Regions from separate parts of the Streptomyces sp. NPDC003042 genome, predicted to be linked through region 3. Evidence: riboswitches for the same ligand, from Rfam matches in the RefSeq annotation. Region 3 holds a riboswitch; each other region holds the start of a gene.
What was found. A riboswitch is a leader RNA that binds a small molecule or an ion and turns the genes downstream of it on or off. The one in region 3 is predicted to bind cobalamin.

Region 1 (5,485 bases), on a different contig from region 3:
AGCCCGACGAAGCCGATCGCCCCGCTGTACGCCACCAGCACCCCGATCACGAGGGAGGTGAGGACGAAGACGGCGGCCCGGAACCGCCCGGTGTCCAGGCCGAGGGTGTGCGCGCCCTCCTCCCCCGCGAGCAGCAGGTCGAGCGGCCGGGCGAGGGTGACGAGCAGGCCGGTGCCGGCGAGCAGGGCGGTGGCCGGCAGGGCGAGTTCGTTCCAGCGGGCCCCGCCCAGCCCGCCCAGCGTCCAGAACAGCACGGAGCGGATCTGGTCGGGGTGCGCGGAGAGCACGAGCACCAGACTGGTGAGCGCGGACAGGATGTACTGGACGGCGACTCCGGCCAGGATCAGCCGTCCGGTGGTCATCGTGCCGCCGCGTCTGGCCATGGCGTAGACGGCGACGAGCGCGGCCATGGACCCGGCGAATGCGGCGAGCGGCACGCCGGCCCCGCCCGCGATCCCGGCGGCCCCGGCTCCGGCCCCCGCGCCGAACACGATGACGAGTACCGCCCCGGCCGACGCACCCGACGAGGCGCCGAGCAGGAACGGATCGGCGAGCTGGTTGCGTACGAGCGCCTGGAGTACGGTGCCCGCGACCGCGAGCCCCGCGCCCACGACCGCCCCGAGCAGCACGCGCGGCATCCGCACGTCCCACACGATGGAGGCGAAGGCGCCCGTGCGCCGGCCGCCGAGCACGATGTCGAGCACCTGGCCGGGGGCGATCCGTACGGGCCCCAGCGCGAGGCCCGCCACCGCCGACACGACGAGCGCGGCGCCGAGGAGGACGAGAACGGCCGCGGTACGGCCGCGCCGCCTCACGCGGCGTCGGGGTGCAGCTGGCGGCCCAGGGACTCGACGGCGTCGGCGACGCGCACGCCGAGGACGGCCGAGGACAGCGGGAGGACGACGAACCGCTGGTTCTTGACGGCGGGAACCTGCGACAGGGCCGGGTCGTTCAACAGACGCTGCTTCTTGGCCTCGACGGTGGTGCCGCCGTAGTCGTAGATGAGGACGACCTCGGGCTTGCGCTCGATGACCTTCTCCCACGACACGTCACCGAAGGTGTCCTTGAGGTCGGCGAACACGTTCGTCCCCCCGGCGAGGGAGACGATCTCGTTGCCGATGCCGTTGCCGCCGGAGGTGAAGGCGGAGGCCTCGCCCGAGTCGTAGACGAAGACGGCCGGCTTCGCCTTGTCCTTCACCCGCGCGGTGACGGCGTCGATGTGGCGCTGCTCCTCCTGGATGAGGGCGGCGCCGCGCTCGGGTACGCCGAAGGTCCGGGCGACCTCGCTGATCTCGGTCTTCAGCTGTTCGAGCCCGACCGGGCCAGGGGTGCAGTACTCCACGCTCAGCCGGGAGTTGATGCCGGAGGTGGCCAGCCCCTCGCGGTCGCGGCCCTGCGACATGTCGAAGGCGCTGGCGTAACCGCCGTAGACGAAATCGGGGTTGGCGCCGAGGAGGATCTCCTTCGAGGGGTACTCCTCGGCCAGCACCTTGATCTTGTCGTATGCGGGCCGGTAGGCGGGCAGGACCGAGTCGTCGAGGTAGGCCGTGCCGGCCATCCGGTCCTGGAGTCCGAGGGCGAGCAGGATCTCGGTGGCGTGCTGGTTCATCGTGACGGCACGCTCGGGCGGGGTCTGGTAGGTGGTGCTGACCCCGCAGTTGGTGACGGTGTACGGAAACCCTGGCGCGGCTCCGGGGCGCGCGGCGGGCCGGTCGGCGCCGGTGGAACCGCCGCACGTGGCGAGCGGTATCAGGAGCGCGACGGGGATGAGTGAGCGCAGGGCGGCGCGGGAACGCGACTTGGCGAAGCCTCTCCGGGGGATCCTCGTCCCCGGTCGAAGTGCAGAGGCGGTGCGTCAGTGTCTGACTCCCGGCATCCCGCGGGCGGAATACCGGTCACAGTGGCGGGACCGCACCGGATTCACACCGGTTTCCTGTCCTGCACCGCCTGGATGACCCGGCCAGTCTGCCAGACGGGCGCCGTGCACTCCGGGGCCGGGGATTGCGGCACACTCCTCAGCACGTCGGCGTCCACGCCGACTGCGCGCGAGCGGCGGAACAGACGACGGAATCGGGTGGTCGGCCATGGCGGACGACAGCAAGGAGCTGGGCGAGGCTCAACGGGCCCATTGGCAGAGGACCTACCGCGCCCACCCCGGCATGTACGGCGAGCAGCCCTCGGCCCCCGCGGTCCACGCCGCCGCCGTCTTCCGCAGGACCGGAGCGGCCGACGTCCTGGAGTTGGGCGCGGGGCACGGCCGGGACGCCCTGTACCTCGCACGGGAGGGTTTCACCGTGCGGGCCACGGACTTCAGCCCGCTCGGCCTGGAACAGCTGACCGACGCCGCCCGGGAGCAGGGCCTCGCCGGACGGGTGACCACCGCCGTGCACGACGTACGTGAGCCCTTGCCGCTGCCGGACGCCTCCGTGGACGGGGTGTTCGCGCACATGCTGCTGTGCATGGCCCTGTCGACGCAGGAGATCCACGCGGCGGTCGGCGAGGTCCGCCGCGTCCTGCGCCCGGGAGGCACCTTCGTCTACACCGTCCGTCACACGGGCGACGCGCACTACGGAGCGGGTACCGCCCACGGCGACGACATCTTCGAGCACGGCGGATTCGCCGTGCACTTCTTCCCCCGCGAACTGGTCGACTCACTCGCCGACGGCTGGAACCTGGACGAGGTCCACGCCTTCGAGGAAGGGGACCTCCCCCGGCGCCTGTGGCGCGTCACGCAGACCCGGCCCGTCTGACATCAGCCCCGTACCGGCGGCCGAATCCGTTGCAGGGGCGGCAGGAGTCGAACCTGCGACCTACGGTTTTGGAGACCGTTGCTCTGACCAGCTGAGCTACACCCCTTCGATGAGACCAACCATCGCATGACGGAGCCTGAAGATCCACACATTTCGTGGAGCCCGCCCGGTCACCAGGAACCGCCGCCACCGCCGCCACCGCCTTCGCCGCCGGAGTCGACGGAGTCGCCGGAGGACAGGGGCGCTCCCGAGACCGCCGTGGCGGCGATCAGGCCCACGGCCAGCACCGGGCCGTAAGGGGTAGCGGGGGCTGGGGGTTCGGTCGTCGACGCGGTGACCACCCGCTGCCAGGCGGCCAGTTCGCCCAGGGCCACCGCCCAGGCGGTGTACAGCGCCGTAGCGTCGGTGGGGTGCGGGTCGGCCATGAAGCGCCGAAACGATTCCGCCTGACCCCACAACGCCGCGCCGCGGGCCGTGCGGCCCTGGAGTTCCCAGGCGCGCAGCCACAGGGCGAGACCGGCGCCCGCGACCACGGCGCCCGCGACGACGATCGGCCACCCTTCCCAGCCGGTCCAGCCGCCGAGCGGACTGTGAGCGGTCGCGACGACCAGGCCCAGGACCGCCGCGGCGATGCCGATCCGCCGCGCTGTGCGGGAGCGGCGCTCGCCGGCCGGGTCCCACAGGCCGCTGGTGCGCTGCCAGTCGGCCAGCTGGTCGCCGAGGGTGTGCCAGGCCGTCCTGAAGCGCTGGTCGTCGGCGCCGAGGTCGAACTCCCCCCGGCCGGCGAACATCTCACCGAGCACGGTCTCGGTGGCCGGATCGGTGTGCTCGTCCCGGCGGGTCGTGCGCCGCACGGTCGGATACCGCTCTTCGCCGAAGATGCGGACATGGCCGTCGATGGCGGCGCCGAGGAGCCAGGCCACCTGGTGCCGGGGCTCGACCCGTTCGGCGAGCAGGATGCCGCCCTGCGCCGGGCTCAATCCCTCCGGAGGAACGGCTCTCGGCGTGAGCGCGTCCGCGCGCCGGTCGCGGCCGGCGAGGCGCAGCAGCCGCGCCGTCACCAGGGCGCCGGCCAGGGCGGTTGCCGCCGCCAGCAGGGCCGACCGGAGCGGGTTCATGAGCGCGTCGCCGTCAGGCATCCCCGTGGGCGGCGCCGGCGGGGCAGCCGCCCCACCGACGGATCCCGTCACGGCGCCGGAGCTGTGCAGCGTGACGCCCCCGCCCGCCCCGAGCCCGTCGAGCGCGACGACGAGATGGCCCGGCTCGGGCTCTACGGCCGTGCAGCTCTGCCGGGAGCCGGTCACGCCCTGCACGCAGCGCGTACCGGTGAGGTCGTACGGGGCCACGACGTGAATCCGGATGTCGTCGAGGTCGACCTTCCATCCGGCGCCGACCGCGTTCCAGTTGAGCTTGCCGTCACGGGCGATGTCCTGGAGCGTGTACTCGAGGCGGTAGCGGCGCAGACCTGTGTTCGCGCGCTCGGGATCGCCCATGGTGATGCGCGTCTGCGACGTGTCGCCGCGTGTCAGTTCGTGCGTGACCGGGACCCCGTCCTCGGTGGTGCTGATGTCGGCCTTCCGTGAGTCGAAGGCGAGGTCCGGGATGTCGCGGTAGATGCCGTGCCGGGAGGACGCGCCGTACCCGAAGTCGTAGTCGATGACCTCGGTGATGCGGGCACTGCCGTCCTCGGCGATCTCGGCGCTCACCCACAAGCCGCTGACCCGCTCGGTGTTCCCGACCAGCCCGCCGAGCCCCACGGCGAGGGCCAGCGGCAGCACGGCCAAGGCCATCCGGATCAGGCCGTCGCGCCGACGCCGCCGCGCCGACGTCCAGCGCCTCGCTCCCGACCTCCCGGTTCCTGTCGCTGTTCCTGCTCGCGCTCCTGCTCCGCTGGCAGCACTCAAGACGATCCGCCCCCGCTCACCCCGTGAAGACCGGCAGCGTATCCCGGGCCCGGACCGCGGGCGGGCCGGGGTGGAAATCGCCAAAAGATACCCCGGCGTATCTAGTGACTTAACAGGAAGGCGACAGTAGAACTTGTTCTCACTCCATCGAGAGTGAGGAACGTCACATGAGTGACAAAATCCTGTACAGCAAGGTCCCCAACGGAATCTCACGCCGTCGGTTCATCGCTGGAACTGGTTCTATTCTCGGAGCCATGGCCCTGGCGGTCAACACCACCCCCGCCCAGGCTGCCGCCGCCCCGGCGAGCGGCCCGATCGGATCCGGAGCCCGAGTCCCGGTCCTCGTCATCGGCACCGGGTACGGCGGCTCCGTCGCCGCGCTGCGGCTCGCCCAGGCGGGTGTGGACGTGCACATGATCGAGATGGGCATGGCCTGGGACACCCCCGGCAGCGACGGCAAGATCTTCGCCCACACCACCAAGCCGGACTACCGCTCCTACTGGCTGCGCACCAGGACCAAGGCGCCGCTCAGCAACTTCCTCGGCTTCCCGATCGACAAGGACGTCCCCCTGCACACGGGCATCCTGGACGCCGAGGAGATGGGCGGGATCACCGTCTACCAGGGCCGCGGGGTCGGCGGTGGTTCGCTCGTCAACGGCGGCATGGCCGTGACGCCCAAGCGGCACAACTTCAGCGCGGTCCTGCCGACGGTGAACGCCGACGAGATGTACGACACCTACTACCCGCGCGCCAACGCCGGGCTCGGGGTGGGCCTCATCGACCCGAACTGGTTCGACACGGTGAACTGCTACCAGTACGCCCGCGTCGGTC
Region 2 (5,485 bases), on a different contig from region 3:
GATCATTCTGCTGGCGGTGCTGGCCCTGGTGATCGTCAACGCGCTGGCGCACTCCCCCTGGGGCGTCTTCTCCATCGGCATGACCATCCCGATCGCCCTCTTCATGGGCGTCTACCTGCGCGTGCTGCGGCCAGGGCGGGTCACCGAGGTCTCGGCCATCGGCGTCGCGCTGCTCCTGCTCGCCATCGTCGCGGGCGGCTGGGTCGCCGAATCCTCCTGGGCGGACACCTTCACCCTGGAGAAGGAGACGCTGGTCATATGGATGATCGTGTACGGCTTCGTCGCCTCGGTGCTGCCGGTGTGGATGCTGCTCGCACCGCGTGACTACCTCTCCACCTTCATGAAGGTCGGCACCATCGCGCTGCTCGCGCTGGGCGTGGTCATCGCGATGCCGACCCTGAAGATGCCCGCCGTCACCGACTTCGCCACGCGCGGCGACGGACCGGTCTTCGCCGGTTCGATGTTCCCCTTCGTCTTCATCACCATCGCCTGCGGGGCCCTGTCCGGCTTCCACTCCCTGGTCGCCTCGGGCACCACCCCGAAGATGATCCAGAAGGAGACCCAGGTCCGGGTCATCGGCTACGGCGCGATGCTGACCGAGTCCTTCGTCGCCATCATGGCGATGATCGCGGCCTGCATCATCGAGCCCGGTCTCTTCTTCGCGGTGAACTCCCCCGGCGGCGTCATAGGCACCACCGTCGAGTCCGCCTCGCAGGCCGTGACGAACTTCGGCTTCGCCATCAGCCCGGAGGCCCTCGCGCAGGCCGCGAAGGACGTGGAGGAGAGCAGCCTGCTGTCCCGTACGGGCGGTGCGCCGACCTTCGCGCTCGGCATGTCCGAGATCTTCTCCGCCGTGATCGGCGGGACCGCGATGAAGGCCTTCTGGTACCACTTCGCCATCATGTTCGAGGCCCTCTTCATCCTGACGACGGTCGACGCGGGCACCCGCGTCGGGCGGTTCATGCTCCAGGACACCCTCGGCAACGTGCACAAGTCCTTCAAGGAGGTCAGCTGGAAGCCGGGCGTGTGGCTGGCGAGCGCGGTCGTCGTCGGCGGCTGGGGCTACTTCCTGTGGGTCGGCGTCAAGGACCCGCTGGGCGGCATCAACCAGCTCTTCCCGCTGTTCGGCATCGCGAACCAGCTGCTCGCGGCGGTGGCCCTGGCCGTCTGCACGACCCTGCTGATCAAGTCCGGACGGCTCAAGTGGGCCTGGATCACGGGTGTTCCGCTCGCCTGGGACGTGGCCGTCACCCTCACCGCCAGCTACCAGAAGATCTTCTCCGAGGACGTGAAGGTCGGCTTCTTCGCGCAGCGCGAGAAGTACCAGACCGGCATCGACGCCGGGAAGGTGCTGCCGCCCGCCAAGAACATGGACGACATGCACACCGTGGTCACCAACGCCACGGTCGACGGCGTCCTGTCGGTGCTGTTCGCGGTCCTGATCATCGTGGTGCTGGCGGACGCGGCCCGGACCTGCTTCAAGGCCATCAGCAACCCGGAGTCCGTGAAGCTCTCCGAGGTCCCGTGGACCGAGTCGAAGATCGTCGCCCCGGCCGGTCTGATCGCGACGGCCGAGGAGAAGGCGGAACTCGCGACCGCCGGCCTCGACTCGGGCGGCGGCCGGGCGAAGGAGCCGGTGTCGTCATGAGCCTGCGCAGCGTCCTCGCGCGAGCCCGGTTCTACGTACGGGAGTTCTCGGGGGAGGCGGCCTACGACCGGTACGTCGCCCACGCCCGTTCCCACGCCCCGGACGCGGAGGTCATGACCCGCCGCGCCTTCGAACGCGAGCGCACGGACGCCCGCGAGGCGAACCCCCGCGAGGGCTTCCGCTGCTGCTGAGCCCATACGTACGCAGGGCCCCCGCCCATCCTGGGCGGGGGCCCTGCGGCGTGCTCAGCGCACCCAGTCCTTGAGGGGCTCGGTCTGGAGGGTGATGCCGACGGGTTCGGGAAGCTTGACTTCCTTGCCGAAGGGAACGGTGCGCACAGTCTCGTAGCGGTCGCCATCCGGGTCGCTGTGGACGAGAACCTGGCACTTGAGCCGGTCGATGAGGAGGTAGACGGGGATACCGGTCTGCGCATAAGCGCGCGGCTTCTCGATCCGGTCGCGCCGCTCGGTGTCGGAGTCCCACGTGGTCACCTCGACGGCCATCAGGATCGGGCTCGGATCCACCCAGTGGCCCTGTCCTACGAACGCGTCCTCGTGCGCCAGAACCCCGTCCGGAATGGCGCGGCCCTCCCGGTACTGTTCTGCCTTGATCCCCCGCCCTGGGTGCAGCCAGAACTCCGGGTGGTGCTGCACGCAGATCCGCGTCAGCCACAGAATGACCCGCCCGTGGTCCCCGTCCGGCATGGCCTTGCTCCTCAGCACCCCACCGATGAATTCCAGTCGCAGCCCCTCCGCCTCGCGGGCCGCTGTGCGGGCCAGGTGCTCGAACTCTTCGATCGTCATGTGGGGCCGGTCGGTCATCACGGTCATGCCTCGCTCACCTTCTTCGACGGTGCTCTCCGACGATAGCGCCGACGACCGACACCCGTCCGGCACACTCGACCGCATGGACATCTTGATCAGGCCGGCAGTGCCCGCCGAATACGAAGAGCTGGGCGAGCTCACCGCGCAGGCGTACTTGGGCGACGGGCTGCTGACCTCCGGCGAGGCGTACTACGCGGGCGTGCTGCGCGATGTCGCCGGCCGGGCCGCCGATGGGGAGGTCCTCGTCGCCGCGTACGAGGGCACCGTGCTCGGCGGCGTGACCTTCGCCCCGCCCGGGAGCCCGCTGGCCGACATCGCCGGGCCGGGCGAGGCGGAGTTCCGGATGCTGGCCGTTTCCCGCGAGGCCCGCGGGCGGGGCGTGGGCGAGGCCCTGGTCCGCGCCTGCGTGGCCCGCGCCCGGCAGTTGGAGGGCGTCACGCACCTGGTGCTGTCCACCCAGCGCGGCATGACCGGCGCCCAGCGGATCTACGAACGGCTCGGCTTCGTCCGTACTCCGGAGCGGGACTGGGCCCCGGTTCCGGGGCTGACGCTCCTCACGTACCGACTGGAGCTGTAGCCGCGCCGACACAACATGTGGGGGGTCACGCAAGCGGGCGCCCCCACATGTATGCTCAAGGCTGCTGTCGCCGCAGGGGAATCCGGTGCGAATCCGGAACTGTCCCGCAACGGTATGAAGTGCACCCCTTCGTGCACCCGCAAGTCCGAGGACCTGCCGACAGCGCGCCCGGCTCGACCGAACCGGGTGCCGATACGTCCGGGCCTCGCGGTTGGGCCGGTGGACGCCATGCGGTGTACGCGTACCTGCCACGCCCGCATGCGCTCCGTCGCGCCCCGCCCCGCCGATGACCGGGCCGAGCGAGGGAGAGCTCCCCCCGTGACCATCGCGCCTGCCGCACCGCGCGCCGAGTCCGTTCCGTCCGACCCGCAAGGTCCTGGGGCCGCGCTGCTGCGCACCCTGACCGAGCTGACGGCCGACCTCCCCGACACCGACCCCGGCAAGGTCGCCGCCGCCGCCCTGCGCGGGCGCAGCTCCGTCGCCGACGAGGCCGAACTGCGCGGACTGGCCACCGAGGCCGCGGCGGGCCTGATCTCCGAGGACCCGGCGTACTCCCGTCTCGCCGCCCGGCTGTTGACGCTGGCCGTCGCCGCCGAGGCCGCCGGCCAGGGCGCCACCTCCTTCGCCGCCTCCGTGGAGGTCGGTCACCGCGAGGGGCTCATCGCCGACCGTACGGCCTCCTTCGTACGGACCCACGCGCGCCGCCTGGACGCGCTGGTCGAGCACGCCCTCGCCGAAGGCGCGGACGACCGCTTCGGCTTCTTCGGCCTGCGGACGCTGCACAGCCGCTACCTGCTGCGCCACCCGATCACCCGCCAGGTCATCGAGACCCCGCAGTACTTCATGCTGCGCGTGGCCTGCGGCCTCGCCGCGGACGAAAGCATCCCGGCCGTCGAGGAAGTGGCCTCGCTCTACCGACTGATGAGCCGCCTCGACTACCTGCCGTCCTCCCCCACGCTCTTCAACTCCGGCACCCGGCACCCGCAGATGTCCTCCTGCTACCTGCTGGACTCCCCGCTGGACGAGCTCGACTCGATCTACGACCGCTACCACCAGGTGGCGCGCCTGTCCAAGCACGCGGGCGGCATCGGTCTCTCGTACTCCCGCATCCGCGCCCGCGGTTCGCTGATCCGCGGCACCAACGGCCACTCCAACGGCATCGTGCCGTTCCTGAAGACCCTCGACGCCTCCGTCGCCGCCGTGAACCAGGGCGGCCGGCGCAAGGGCGCCGCCGCCGTCTACCTGGAGACCTGGCACGCGGACATCGAGGAGTTCCTGGAGCTGCGTGACAATACCGGTGAGGACCAGCGCCGTACGCACAACCTGAACCTGGCCCACTGGGTGCCGGACGAGTTCATGCGCCGCGTGAATTCCGACGCCGACTGGTCGCTGTTCTCCCCGGCCGACGTGCCCGAGCTCGTCGACCTGTGGGGCGACGCGTTCGACGCCGCGTACCGCAAGGCCGAGGCGGACGGCCTGGCGCGCAAGACCATGCCCGCCCGCGACCTGTACGGCCGGATGATGCGCACCCTCGCGCAGACCGGCCAGGGCTGGATGACCTTCAAGGACGCCTCCAACCGCACGGCGAACCAGACCGCCGAGCCGGGCTCGGTCGTCCACTCCTCCAACCTGTGCACCGAGATCATCGAGGTCACCAACGACGGCGAGACGGCCGTCTGCAACCTCGGCTCGGTCAACATGGGCGCCTTCGTCGTGGAGGGGGAGATCGACTGGGAGCGTCTGGACGAGACCGTCCGCACCGCCGTGACCTTCCTCGACCGCGTCGTGGACATCAACTTCTACCCGACCGAGCAGGCCGGCCGCTCCAACGCCCGCTGGCGTCCGGTGGGTCTGGGCGCGATGGGCCTGCAGGACGTCTTCTTCAAGCTGAAGCTGCCCTTCGACTCCCCCGAGGCGAAGGCGCTGTCCACGAAGCTCTCCGAGCGGATCATGCTCGCCGCGTACGAGGCCTCCTGCGACCTCGCCGAGCGCAGCGGCCCGCTCCCGGCCTGGGACAAGACCCGCACCGCGCGCGGCGTCCTGCACCCGGACCACTACGACGTCGAGCTGAACTGGCCGGAGCGGTGGGACGCCCTGCGCGCCCGCGTCGCCGAAACCGGCATGCGCAACTCCCTCCTTCTCGCCATCGCCCCGACGGCGACCATCGCCTCGATCGCGGGCGTGTACGAGTGCATCGAGCCGCAGGTCTCCAACCTCTTCAAGCGCGAGACCCTCAGCGGCGAGTTCCTCCAGGTCAACGCCTACCTGGTGGACGAGCTGAAGCGGCTCGGCGTGTGGGACGCCCAGACCCGCGAGGCACTGCGCGAGTCCAGCGGCTCGGTCCAGGGCTTCGGCTGGATCCCGGCCGAGGTGCGCGAGCTGTACCGCACGGCCTGGGAGATCCCGCAGCGCGGCCTGATCGACATGGCGGCGGCC
Region 3 (5,485 bases):
GGGTCGAGGCTGCCGTGGGTGACGGCGAGGAGGCGACGTACGACGGTGTCGGGTTCATGGGGGACGTCGGCGAGGACGGGGCCGACCACCGCGTGCACTCCCGGCGCGTCCAGCCCGTAGGTACCGGGGCGCAGGGACGCCGCCGAGCGGGTCAGCACGACCCGTCCCGCGGCGGTGGAGTGGACGCTGAGCCGGGGGCCGCCGCGCAGGGGGCGGCCCGGTTCGGGGCGCAGGGCGACGTCGGCGGCGTACCGGCCGGCCGCGACAGCGGCTGCTCCGGCACCGATCAGGGTCGTGGTGACGGCCGCTGCCGTCACTGTGGCGGTACGCACCGCTCCAGTGTCGAGGCGCGGGGGCGGACGGGCCACCGGAGGAGATCGTTCCGGGCGGGGCGGCGAAGAGGCGGTCCGGAGGTGATCTGGGTCTCCTTCGGGGTCCACCGGGGCGGGCCTCCGCACCGGAGGTCCCGGGTGGAGCGGTTCATTCACCCGGCTTTGACGTGCATTAATCGATGGATCTACGGCAGAATCGGGACGAAGGTCCCGATCGCGCGCCGAGGGGGGACACCATCGCGCCCCACTCAGTTCACCTTCCGTTCATCCAGATTGCCTACGGTCGCCGAGCCACTGACGTCAAACAGAAGCCTGGGTAAATGGAGCACATAACGCTTCTCCTCGGGATCGTGATCATTACCGCTCTCGTGTTCGACTTCACGAACGGTTTCCACGACACGGCCAACGCGATGGCCACCACCATCTCGACCGGCGCCCTCAAGCCCAAGACTGCGGTGGCGATGTCCGCCGTGCTGAACCTCGTCGGCGCCTTCATGTCCGTGGAGGTCGCCAAGACGATTTCCAAGGGCCTGGTCAACGAGGAAGGCATCCAGCCAGAAGTGATCTTCGCCGCCCTGGTCGGCGCGATCCTCTGGAATCTCGTCACCTGGCTGGTCGGACTTCCTTCCAGCTCCTCCCACGCCCTGATGGGCGGCCTGATCGGCGCCGCGGTGGCCTCGGCCGGCATCGGCGCGGTCAACGGCAGCGTCGTCGTCACCAAGGTGCTCATCCCGGCGATCGCCGCTCCGCTCGTGGCCGGCCTGGCCGCGCTGCTGGCAGCCAAGATCACGTACAAGCTCGGCAACAGGGTCGGCGAGAAGACCTCCGCCAAGGGCTACCGCACCGGTCAGATCGCCTCGGCCGGTCTCGTCTCCCTCGCGCACGGCACCAACGACGCGCAGAAGACGATGGGCATCATCACGCTGGCGCTCATCGCCGGGAACGCCCTGCCGGCCGGCGCCAACCCGCCGGTGTGGGTCATCGTCTCCGCCGGTCTGGCCATCGCGATGGGCACCTACCTGGGCGGCTGGCGCATCATCCGCACCATGGGCAAGGGGCTCACCGACCTTCAGCCGCAGCAGGGCTTCGCCGCCCAGACCTCGGCCGCCAGCGTCATCCTGGCCTCCTCCAGCCTCGGCTTCTCCCTCTCCACCACCCACGCGTGCTCCGGTGCGGTCATGGGTGCGGGCCTGGGCCGCAAGGGCGGCGTGGTCCGCTGGTCCACCGCCACCCGGATGTTCATCGCCTGGGGCCTGACCCTGCCGGCCGCCGCTCTGGTCGCCGCCGGTGCCGAGCTGGTCATGCGCAGCGGTGACATCGGCGTCGCGGCCGTCACGGTCTTCCTCGTGGCCTCCTGCGTGGCCATCTGGTTCATCTCGCGCCGTCAGGTCATCGACCACCACAACGTCAACGACGTGGAGCCGGTCACCGGGGACACCGCGGCCGAGCAGCCCGGTGTCGTCACCACGGCCATGGCCATGGTCGCCGTCCCGCCGGCCACCGTCGCGGCCGGTACGACCGCCGCCGTGACCGACGAGGACCTCAGGGCGACCATCCCGGCCGCCACGACCACTCCGGCGGCTCCGGCCGCCGCGGTCTGACCGAGACATACAGAGACCGAGACATTCAGAAAGCGGCAGTATGAAGATCGACTGGGCAGCACTCGGCTCCGTCTTCGGGGTCAGCCTCACCGCCACCGTCGCGCTCGTGGCCCTCTTCACGCTGGGCCTGGTGGGCCTCTCCAAGCACGAGGCCGCCACCGAGCAGGGCGGGGCCGCCACCCTGGCCCGCAGCGGCGCCTACGCCTGCTTCGCGCTCGTCGCGGGGGCCGTCGCGTACGGGATCTACCTGATCGTCAGCTGAGACGCCACAGGTGAAAGCTCCTTCCGGTTCTTCCGGAGGGAGCTTTCGCATGCCCGGCGCGCGTTCTCACGGCCCGCGTTCTCACGGCGGGGCGACGGCGGGGCGACGGCGCGGTGACCGCGGGCCGACGGCGAGTCAGCGCCAGGTCAACGGCAAGTTGACGGGCGTTCTCGGTGCGTGGTGGACTGCCCGAGCCAATACGGCGGCATGGAGAGGAAGTCCGGTGCGAATCCGGCGCGGTCCCGCCACTGTCACCGGGAAGCGCACGCGGTGCGTGCGCCCCGGGAGCCAGGAACTCTCGCCGCCGGACACGTCGAACCAGGGCGCGGACCCTGAGTGAGGACATACCTGCCACCATGCGTGCCGATCGCGTTTTCGCGTACGGCGCCACGGCGGGCCTGATCGGCGACCGGATCCTCGGGGATCCGCGCCGAGGGCACCCCGTGGCCGCCTTCGGACGAGCCGCCGCCGCTGTCGAACGCGCCCTGTGGCGCGACGACCGCGCCCGGGGCGTCCTCCATACCCTGGTGTGCGCGGGGGGCGCGGCCGCCGTCGGCGCGCTGGGCGCCCGCGCCGTGCGCTCCCGGCCCGCGGCCACCCGTATCGCCCTGACCACCGTGGCCACCTGGGCCGTGGTCGGGGGCACCTCGCTCGGCCGGGAGGCCCGCGCCATCGGCGGGGCGCTCGCCGCCGGGGACGCCGAGGTGGCCCGGGAGCGGCTGCCGCACCTGTGCGGGCGCGACCCGCAGGCCCTGGACGAGCAGCAGATGGCGCGCGCCGTCGTGGAATCGGTCGCGGAGAACACCTCCGACGCCGTGGTCGGGGCGCTGGTGTGGGGAGCCGTCGCCGGGGTGCCCGGGCTGTTGGCCTTCCGCGCCGTGAACACCCTCGACGCCATGGTGGGCCACAAGTCGCCCCGCTACCTGCGCTACGGCTGGGCCTCGGCGCGGCTGGACGACCTGGCCGGCTGGCCGGGGGCACGGCTGACGGCGCTCGCCGCCGTGGTCGCCGGCCCCGACCGGCGGGGAGCCGTACGGGCCTGGCGCGCGGACGCCGCCGGGCACCCGAGCCCCAACGCCGGCCCGGTGGAGGCCTCCTTCGCCGGGGCGCTCGGCGTACGGCTGGGCGGGACGCTGGCGTACGGCGGGCGGGTCGAGCACCGGGCCGTGCTGAACGGTGAGGCGGGGCGGCCGGTGGAGGTCGCTGACATCGAGCGGGCGGTGCGGCTGTCGCGGCGGGTGACGTGGCTGGCACTGGCTTCATGTGTGACGTTGCGGTTTGCCATGTCACGGTGCACTCGGAGGGGGCGCGGATGAGCGGTGCGAAGCGCGGCGGCGGACTGCTGGTCGCGGGCACGACGTCGGACGCGGGCAAGAGCGTGGTCACGGCGGGCATCTGCCGCTGGCTGGCGCGCGAAGGCGTGAAGGTGGCCCCGTTCAAGGCGCAGAACATGTCGCTGAACTCGTTCGTGACGCGCGAGGGCGCCGAGATAGGCCGTGCGCAGGCGATGCAGGCCCAGGCGGCCCGCGTGGAGCCGACGGCGCTGATGAACCCGGTACTGCTCAAGCCCGGCAGCGACCGCAGCAGCCAGGTGGTGCTCCTGGGCAAGCCGGTGGGCGAGATGAGTGCGCGCGGCTACCACGGGGGTCGGCAGGAGCAGTTGCTCGGCATCGTCACGGACTGCCTGGAGCAGCTGCGGGGCACGTATGACGCCGTGATCTGCGAGGGGGCGGGAAGTCCGGCCGAGATCAACCTGCGCCGGACCGACATCGTGAACATGGGCATCGCGCGGGCCGCCCGCTTCCCGGTGGTCGTGGTGGGGGACATCGACCGGGGCGGGGTCTTCGCCTCCTTCTTCGGGACGACGGCGTTGCTGTCCCCCGAGGACCAGTCGCTGATCGCGGGGTACCTCGTGAACAAGTTCCGCGGCGACGTCACGCTCCTGGAGCCCGGAATGGAGATGCTGCGCGGCCTGACGGGCCGGGCGACGTACGGGGTGCTGCCCTTCCAGCACGGCCTCGGCATCGACGAGGAGGACGGGCTGCGCGTCTCGCTGCGGGGCGCCGTACGGGAGTCGGTGGTGGCCCCGCCGGTCGGCGAGGACGTGCTGCGGGTCGCCGTGTGCGCGGTGCCGCTGATGTCGAACTTCACCGACGTCGACGCGCTCGCAGCCGAGCCGGGCGTGGTCGTGCGGTTCGTGGACCGGGCCGAGGAACTGGTCGACGCCGACCTGGTCGTCGTACCCGGTACGCGCGGCACCGTGAAGGCGCTGGCCTGGCTGCGGGAGCGGGGCCTCGCGGACGCGCTGGCCGCGCGGGCGGCCGAGGGGCGGCCGGTGCTCGGGATCTGCGGCGGTTTCCAGGTGCTGGGCGAGCGGATCGAGGACGAGGTGGAGTCGCGCGCGGGATCGGTGGACGGCCTCGGCCTGCTGCCCGTACGCGTGCGCTTCGAGCGGGAGAAGACCCTGGCGCGGCCGGTGGGCTCGGCGCTCGGGGAGCCGGTCGAGGGGTACGAGATCCACCACGGCGTGGCCGAAGTCCTGGGCGGCGAACCCTTCTTGGACGGGTGCCGCGTCGGCTCCGTGTGGGGGACGCACTGGCACGGCTCGCTGGAGTCGGACGGCTTCCGCCGGGCGTTCCTGCGGGAGGTCGCGACGGCGGCCGGACGGCGCTTCGTACCGGCGCCGGACACCTCGTTCGGGACGCTGCGCGAGGAACAGCTGGACCTGCTGGGCGACTTGATCGCCGAGCACGCCGATACCGATGCCCTGCTGCGGCTCATCGAGAAGGGCGCCCCGGTGGGGCTGCCCTTCCTGCCGCCGGGCGCCCCGTGACGGGCTGCGGCCGCCGGTCGTCAGCAAGCGACGCACTGTACGAAGGAGTGGACAACGCATGAGTACGCCCTACCCGTTCACCGCGGTGGTCGGCCAGGCCGACCTGCGGCTGGCGCTCCTGCTCAACGCCGTGAGCCCCGCGGTCGGCGGTGTGCTCGTGCGCGGCGAGAAGGGCACCGCCAAGTCCACCGCCGTGCGCGCGCTGACCGCGCTGCTGCCGCAGGTGGACGTCGTGCCCGGCTGCCGGTTCTCGTGCGCGCCCGGAGCGCCGGACCCGGCCTGCCCGGACGGCCCGCACGAGCCCGGTCCCGGCAGCGCCCGGCCCGCCCGCATGGTGGAGCTGCCCGTCGGCGCCTCCGAGGACCGCCTCGTCGGCGCCCTGGACATCGAACGGGCCCTGGCGGAGGGCGTGAAGGCCTTCGAGCCCGGCCTGCTGGCCGACGCGCACCGGGGCATC
Region 4 (5,485 bases), on a different contig from region 3:
GTACGCACCTGACGTGAAGGGCCTGTCGCGGCCGTCGTCGTAGAGGAAGACGCGAGGCCGGTCGGCTCCCTTCAGGGCCTGCGCCTCTGCTTCGGTCACCTGCTTCTGGAACTTCGCGATGAGGGCTTCGGCACGGTCTTCGACGTCGAAGAGCTTCCCCAGATTCCGCAGGTCGGTATAGAGCGCCTCGAGCGGCGGCATCACACCACGTGCCTTGTCCGTCCCGTTGCGGCACGACTCGGTCAGCAGGTACGAGCCGATACCGACCCTCTCCAGCTCTGCGGGGGTAAAGCCCTCCGCCTCGTTGAAGCCGTAGTTCCAGCCCGCGAACACCAGATCCGCGCGGGAGTCGAGGACCAACTCCTTGTTGATCGTCTTCTTCGACAGCCACTTGGTCTTCTGATAGGCGTCCTTCCATGGGACGGAGTCGAGATCGCCCCTGTCGTCCGGCATCACATAGCCCGCCATGCGGCCCTCCAGGCCGAGCGCGAACATGATCTCGGTGATGCCGACGTCATTGGTGACCACGCGCTCCGGGGCCGCGCCATAGGTCTTCTTCTGACCGCAGTTCTCGATGGTCACGGGATAGTGGCCGCCTGCCTTGGCCTGGCCGTCCCCGCTGTCGCGGGAGGTGACCTCGGCGCCGCAGCCGGTGAGAGTCAGAGCAGCGGCGAGCGCGAGAGCGGCGGGGCGTACGAGCGAGGTCATCGGGGCTCCTTAAGAGGCGGGCTGAGCGGGCGGGAGTCGGTCGAAGAGCAGGTGCAGGGCCCCGGACTCGGGGTGCGGCACGCGGTGCGCCCGTACGCCGAAGACCTCGGTCAGCAGTTCGGTCGTGAGTACGTCGTACGGAGCGCCGGAGGCGACGATCCGGCCGTGCTCGATGACGTAGAGCAGGTCGCAGTGGACGGCGGCGAGGTTGAGGTCGTGGAGTGCGGTGAGCACGGTGAGCCCGCTGCCGCGCACCAGCGACAGCACTTCCAACTGCTGGGCGACGTCGAGGTGGTTGGTGGGCTCGTCGAGCACGAGCACCTGCGGCTGCTGGGCCAGCGCGCGGGCGATCAGGACCCGCTGCTTCTCCCCGCCCGAGAGCGTGAGGAAGCCGCGGTCGGCCAGGTGTCCGGCGCCGACCCGCGCCAGCGCGGCCTCGCAGGCCTGCCGGTCCCCGGCGGTGGTGCGGGCCGTGGCACTCTGGTGCGGCAGCCGTCCCATCGCTACGACCTCGGTGACCGTGAAGTCGAACTCGGCGACCGACTCCTGGGGTAGCGCGGCCAGCCGGCGGGCGCCGTCGCGCGCGCTCATCGCGTGCAGGTCCTCCCCGCCGAGCCGGACCGTACCGGCCGTGGGGCGCAGCGCCCGGTAGACGCAGCGCAGCAGGCTGGACTTGCCGCTGCCGTTGGGTCCGACCAGCCCGACGAGCTGCCCGCCGCCCACCCGCAGGGTGACGTCCTCGACCAGCCGCGCGCCCGCGGTCTCGACCGTCAGGTCATCGATGTCGATCCGCATCACGCGCCTCCGAAGGTGTACGAGCGGCGGCTCATCAGCAGGACGAAGCACGGCACGCCGATGACTGCGGTCAGTACGCCCACCGGCAGTTCGGTCGGTGCCATCACGACGCGGGAGAGGATGTCCACCCAGATCATCAGGACCGCGCCCGCCAGCGGTGCGACGGCCAGCACCCGGCGGTGGTCGGCGCCGACCAGCATGCGTACGCCGTGGGGAACCATCAGTCCGACGAAGCCGATCGCACCGCTGACGGCGACCACGGCCCCGGTGACGGCCGCGCAGACCACGAAGAGCTCCTTGCGCAGCCGCCCCGCGTCCACGCCCAGCGCGGCCGCCGTCTCATCGCCCATGGCGAGCGCGTTCAGTCGGCGCGCCGACAGCGTGAGATGAACGAGGCCGGCGAGCACGGCGCCCGCGGCAACGGGCAGGGAGGCCCAGTTGGCGCCGCCGAGGCTGCCGAGCAGCCACATCATCGCGGAGCGGGCCGCCTCACCGCGCTCGGCCGCGAACACCATGAACGTGGTGACGGCCGAGAAGCCGTAGTACATCGCGCTGCCCGTGAGGACCAGCCGCATCGGGGTCAGACCACGAGCGGTGCGGGCGATCGCGTACACCAGCATCATGGCGAGCAGCGCGGAGAAGAACGCGGCGGTGGACAGCGCCCAGATACCGAGCGCGCCGAGCGCACCGAAGAGCATGACGGCGTTGGCGCCGACTGCCGCGCCCGAGGAGATGCCGAGGACGAAGGGGTCGGCGAGCGCGTTGCGGACCATGGCCTGCACGGCGACGCCGATGGCCGCGAGCCCTGCGCCGACGACCGCGGCCAGCAGGGCTCGCGGGAAGCGCAGTTCCCAGACGATGGTGTACGCCGGCACCTCGTCGGGGGCTATCGCTCCACCTGCCAGCCCCGACCAGAGATAGCGCAGCACCTCGCCCCAGGAGAGTCCGGAAGCCCCGATCCCCGCCCCGCAGACGACGGAGAGCACCAGCGCGACGCACAGGGCGGCGAGAAGAGGTGGCAGCGGCACGCGTCTTGGCGGCGCCGGCCCGGTGCCCGTTCGGGAAGCGTGCGGCGGCGCGGCAGCGCTGCTGTGTTCGACAGGTATGGCCACGGGCGGATCGCCTTCGCCTCGGGCCGTGCCACACGCCAAGGGAGCAGACCGCGACGTGGTGCGTCCGGCGCAGCACCCTCTCGCAGTCCACGGCGAGTTGTCAGGAGCCTTCACCGCCGCGGGTAATCGGGCTCACGGGGGACGGACCTGCCTACAGGTTCGTCACTCCGCCTACCGTTGCGGGTCAGCGCCGGACTTCCACCGGACTTCCCCCGCGGGGCGTGTGCAGCTTAGCGCGCTCCCGGCACGGCGCCGTGCGGGCCGAGCGGATACGGCCCTGAGCCCGAGTGCTGCAGCCAATGTGCTCAGGCCGATGAAGACGATGGACCGGCAGAACACGGCCAGCGACCCGACAGCTAAACGAACGCCAACAACAGGTGCTGCAATGGGTCGGCTGCCCCCGCCCGTGAGGGCCTGGCGCGCAGGGCCTCCACACTCGGCGCCCCGTCGGTGCGGGCGTCCGCGTCCCGGTACAGGCGGCACGAGACGCTCGGCGCGGCCCCCGCCACCGCGAACGGGTCGGCGCCATTGATCAGCACGGTGGGCGAGCCGGTCATGCCCCAGCGCGGCCTCTTCCTCCTCGCGCACCTCGACCAGCTCCACCTCCGCCGCCCGGCCGTCGAGCGCGGCGGCGATCCGCTCCTGCACGACCGGCGCGTTCGGGCAGTCGGGAACCGTCAGCCAAGCGGCATAAGGCGAACTCGCGGCGAGAACGGTCCAAGGACCGCAAGCCCGGTGGGCAGCGGGGACACCCGGGCTCGGGCCTGGAGTTCGCGCCGGTCTCGGAGTTGGCTGACACAGTGCCAGTCGAGCCCGCCGAGTGCTCGACCTGCGGCGAGTGTCTGGATTCGAACGCCCCTGGTGAGGGGTTCACCCCGGTCCAGCAGTGGGACGTCCCGCCGGTGACGCTGCGCAAGGTCCAGTTCGATCTGATGCGGCGGCGGTGCTCGGCCGGGCACCTCACCCAGGCGCCGCCTCCGGCGGGGGTGTCCGGGCCGGTCTGTTACGGCCCGAACGTGCGGGCGTTCGCCGCGCACATCGCTTATCGCGGGCATGTCAGCATGGAGCGGACCGCTGAGATGCTCGCGGAACTGTTCGGCTGCCCGGTGTCCACCGGGTTCGTCGCCTCCTGCCTGCGGCGACTGTCGACGCGGCTGGTCGGTTTCGAGACCGACCTGAAACGCGCGTTGGCCGCCGCGCCGCGGCTGCACCACGACGAGACCCCGGTGCCGGTCAACGGCGCGACCGGCTACGTCTACACCGCCCGCACCGACAATCTGATCTGGTACGGCGCGCACCAGACCCGCAGCCACGCCGCCATGGACGGCTTCGACATCCTGCCGCGCTTCGCCGGAGTGCTCATCCGCGATGACTGGCACGGCTACCACAAATACAGCGACACCACCCGTGGCGGGAAGGTCACCCAGGTGCAACTGTGCTGCGCTCACCTGCTGCGCGACCTCAAGGCCGTGTGGGAGTCCGACCCCGAACATCAGGCGTGGGCCGAGCAGATGCGCCAGACCTTGGAGAAGGCACGACGCCCCGTCGACACCGCGATCACGCAGGGCGCGGCCGGCCTGTCCACGACCACGAGCCAGAGCCTGCGGGATCTGTATCTCAACACCGCGCAGCAGGGCATCGACGCGAACACCCCCGGGACCGCCGGCCGCAGCCACGACGCCTACAAGCTGGCGAAACGGATGCGTGAGCGAGTCGATCAAGTCCTCAACTTCACCCTGGACTTCCACGTCGAGTGGACCGACAACCCAGCCGAGCAGGCGATCAGGATGGCCAAGCTCCAAGCCAAGATCAGCGGGAGCTGGCGCAGCATGCGAGGACTCACCGCGTTCTGCCGCGTCCGTTCCTACATCGCCACGGCCAAAGCCCACGGCGTCGAGGTCTTCACAGCCCTACGCAACGCCTTTCTGGGCGATCCCTGGAGCATCGCCACACCGGCATGACCATCAGGTCACCGCTGAATGGACCGTGCCCGCGGGTGGCGCGAGCGAAGGATGGTCGGGCGCGGGGCGGGCAGTCACGCCTGCTGCGGCCTGCGGAGTGGCTCGCTGTCGAGGCTGGCTGCCAGGGTCGCCGGTGATGCGGTGCGGCGTGGCCAGGTCCAGGCGGAGCGCAGGATGAAGGCCAGGAGCAGCACCTCGAGTCCGATGGAGAGGCCGTAGAAGTAGAAGTAGGTCCAGGACTCCCCTACCGCGTTGAACATCGAGACGGGGATGTAGAGCGTTGCTACGACGAGGTTGATGGTGCGGTTGACACGGGCGGGCAGTGTCGCGGAGAGCAGGATCATGAGGATCGGGATGGCCATGAGCGTGAGCGCAATGGCGACAAAGGTTGGACCGATGTCGAACTCGTGGACGATGCCGGCCAGGATGTCGTCGACGAAGCCGGGCTTGTACAGGGCGAGGTAGTCGACATAGATGTAGAGGAACATGAAGCTGGTCCATGCTGCTGCGAGCTTGGCCTGCACGGGCATGCGCAGATCTTCCAGCGTGCTCTGGGACGGCGGATTCTCTAGTGCGGTATGGGATTGAGGCGTTCTCATCACAATGCTCCCTGGCTCGATTGGGTGGGTGCTTCCACCTTCACGGATGCCGGCGGCGGGCACATCAGCCGCGGAGCCTGATTCGACCTGGCCGTTGGCACAGCCGGGCTCTTGTACTTTCGGCGGATACACCGAGCACGCGGGCCGCCTAGGCTGATCAGATGGCCACCAACACACTCCGCTCGCTGTGGGCCGAACCTCGACCCACGAATGCCCCGGACCGGAGGCCGCGGGACTGGGCCTTGGTCGCAGTACTGATCTGCTGGTCCCTGCTGGAAGTGGTGCTTCGCCAGGACCTGGCGCCACGCCC

Region 1: linked by a shared signal. The riboswitch ahead of ACWDYJ_RS06675 (ABC transporter substrate-binding protein) and the one ahead of ACWDYJ_RS02130 (cobalamin biosynthesis protein) in region 3 are both predicted to bind cobalamin.
Region 2: linked by a shared signal. The riboswitch ahead of ACWDYJ_RS30070 (ribonucleoside-diphosphate reductase subunit alpha) and the one ahead of ACWDYJ_RS02130 (cobalamin biosynthesis protein) in region 3 are both predicted to bind cobalamin.
Region 4: linked by a shared signal. The riboswitch ahead of ACWDYJ_RS28785 (FecCD family ABC transporter permease) and the one ahead of ACWDYJ_RS02130 (cobalamin biosynthesis protein) in region 3 are both predicted to bind cobalamin.

The regions. Positions count from the first base shown of each region.
Region 1 covers NZ_JBSFTP010000008.1:26,009-31,493, forward strand. Annotated here, with positions in the region: gene ACWDYJ_RS06670 (FecCD family ABC transporter permease) at 1-815, opposite strand, end outside; gene ACWDYJ_RS06675 (ABC transporter substrate-binding protein) at 812-1,609, opposite strand; adenosylcobalamin (AdoCbl) riboswitch at 1,806-1,961, opposite strand; gene ACWDYJ_RS06680 (class I SAM-dependent methyltransferase) at 2,085-2,750, shown strand; tRNA gene ACWDYJ_RS06685 (tRNA-Trp) at 2,783-2,856, opposite strand; gene ACWDYJ_RS06690 (DUF2207 domain-containing protein) at 2,921-4,540, opposite strand; gene ACWDYJ_RS06695 (GMC oxidoreductase) at 4,822-5,485, shown strand, end outside.
Region 2 covers NZ_JBSFTP010000083.1:17,368-22,852, reverse strand. Annotated here, with positions in the region: gene ACWDYJ_RS30090 (carbon starvation CstA family protein) at 1-1,648, shown strand, start outside; gene ACWDYJ_RS30085 (YbdD/YjiX family protein) at 1,645-1,839, shown strand; gene ACWDYJ_RS30080 (Uma2 family endonuclease) at 1,894-2,478, opposite strand; gene ACWDYJ_RS30075 (GNAT family N-acetyltransferase) at 2,555-3,049, shown strand; cobalamin riboswitch at 3,091-3,224, shown strand; gene ACWDYJ_RS30070 (ribonucleoside-diphosphate reductase subunit alpha) at 3,368-5,485, shown strand, end outside.
Region 3 covers NZ_JBSFTP010000002.1:179,176-184,660, reverse strand. Annotated here, with positions in the region: gene ACWDYJ_RS02145 (alpha/beta hydrolase family protein) at 1-332, opposite strand, end outside; gene ACWDYJ_RS02140 (anion permease) at 653-1,933, shown strand; gene ACWDYJ_RS02135 (hypothetical protein) at 1,974-2,195, shown strand; cobalamin riboswitch at 2,361-2,514, shown strand; gene ACWDYJ_RS02130 (cobalamin biosynthesis protein) at 2,552-3,511, shown strand; gene ACWDYJ_RS02125 (cobyric acid synthase) at 3,508-5,028, shown strand; gene ACWDYJ_RS02120 (putative cobaltochelatase) at 5,087-5,485, shown strand, end outside.
Region 4 covers NZ_JBSFTP010000075.1:28,874-34,358, forward strand. Annotated here, with positions in the region: gene ACWDYJ_RS28775 (ABC transporter substrate-binding protein) at 1-708, opposite strand, end outside; gene ACWDYJ_RS28780 (ABC transporter ATP-binding protein) at 718-1,503, opposite strand; gene ACWDYJ_RS28785 (FecCD family ABC transporter permease) at 1,503-2,531, opposite strand; cobalamin riboswitch at 2,715-2,850, opposite strand; gene tnpC (IS66 family transposase) at 3,143-4,576, shown strand; gene ACWDYJ_RS28795 (DUF6326 family protein) at 4,651-5,106, opposite strand; gene ACWDYJ_RS28800 (sensor histidine kinase) at 5,418-5,485, shown strand, end outside.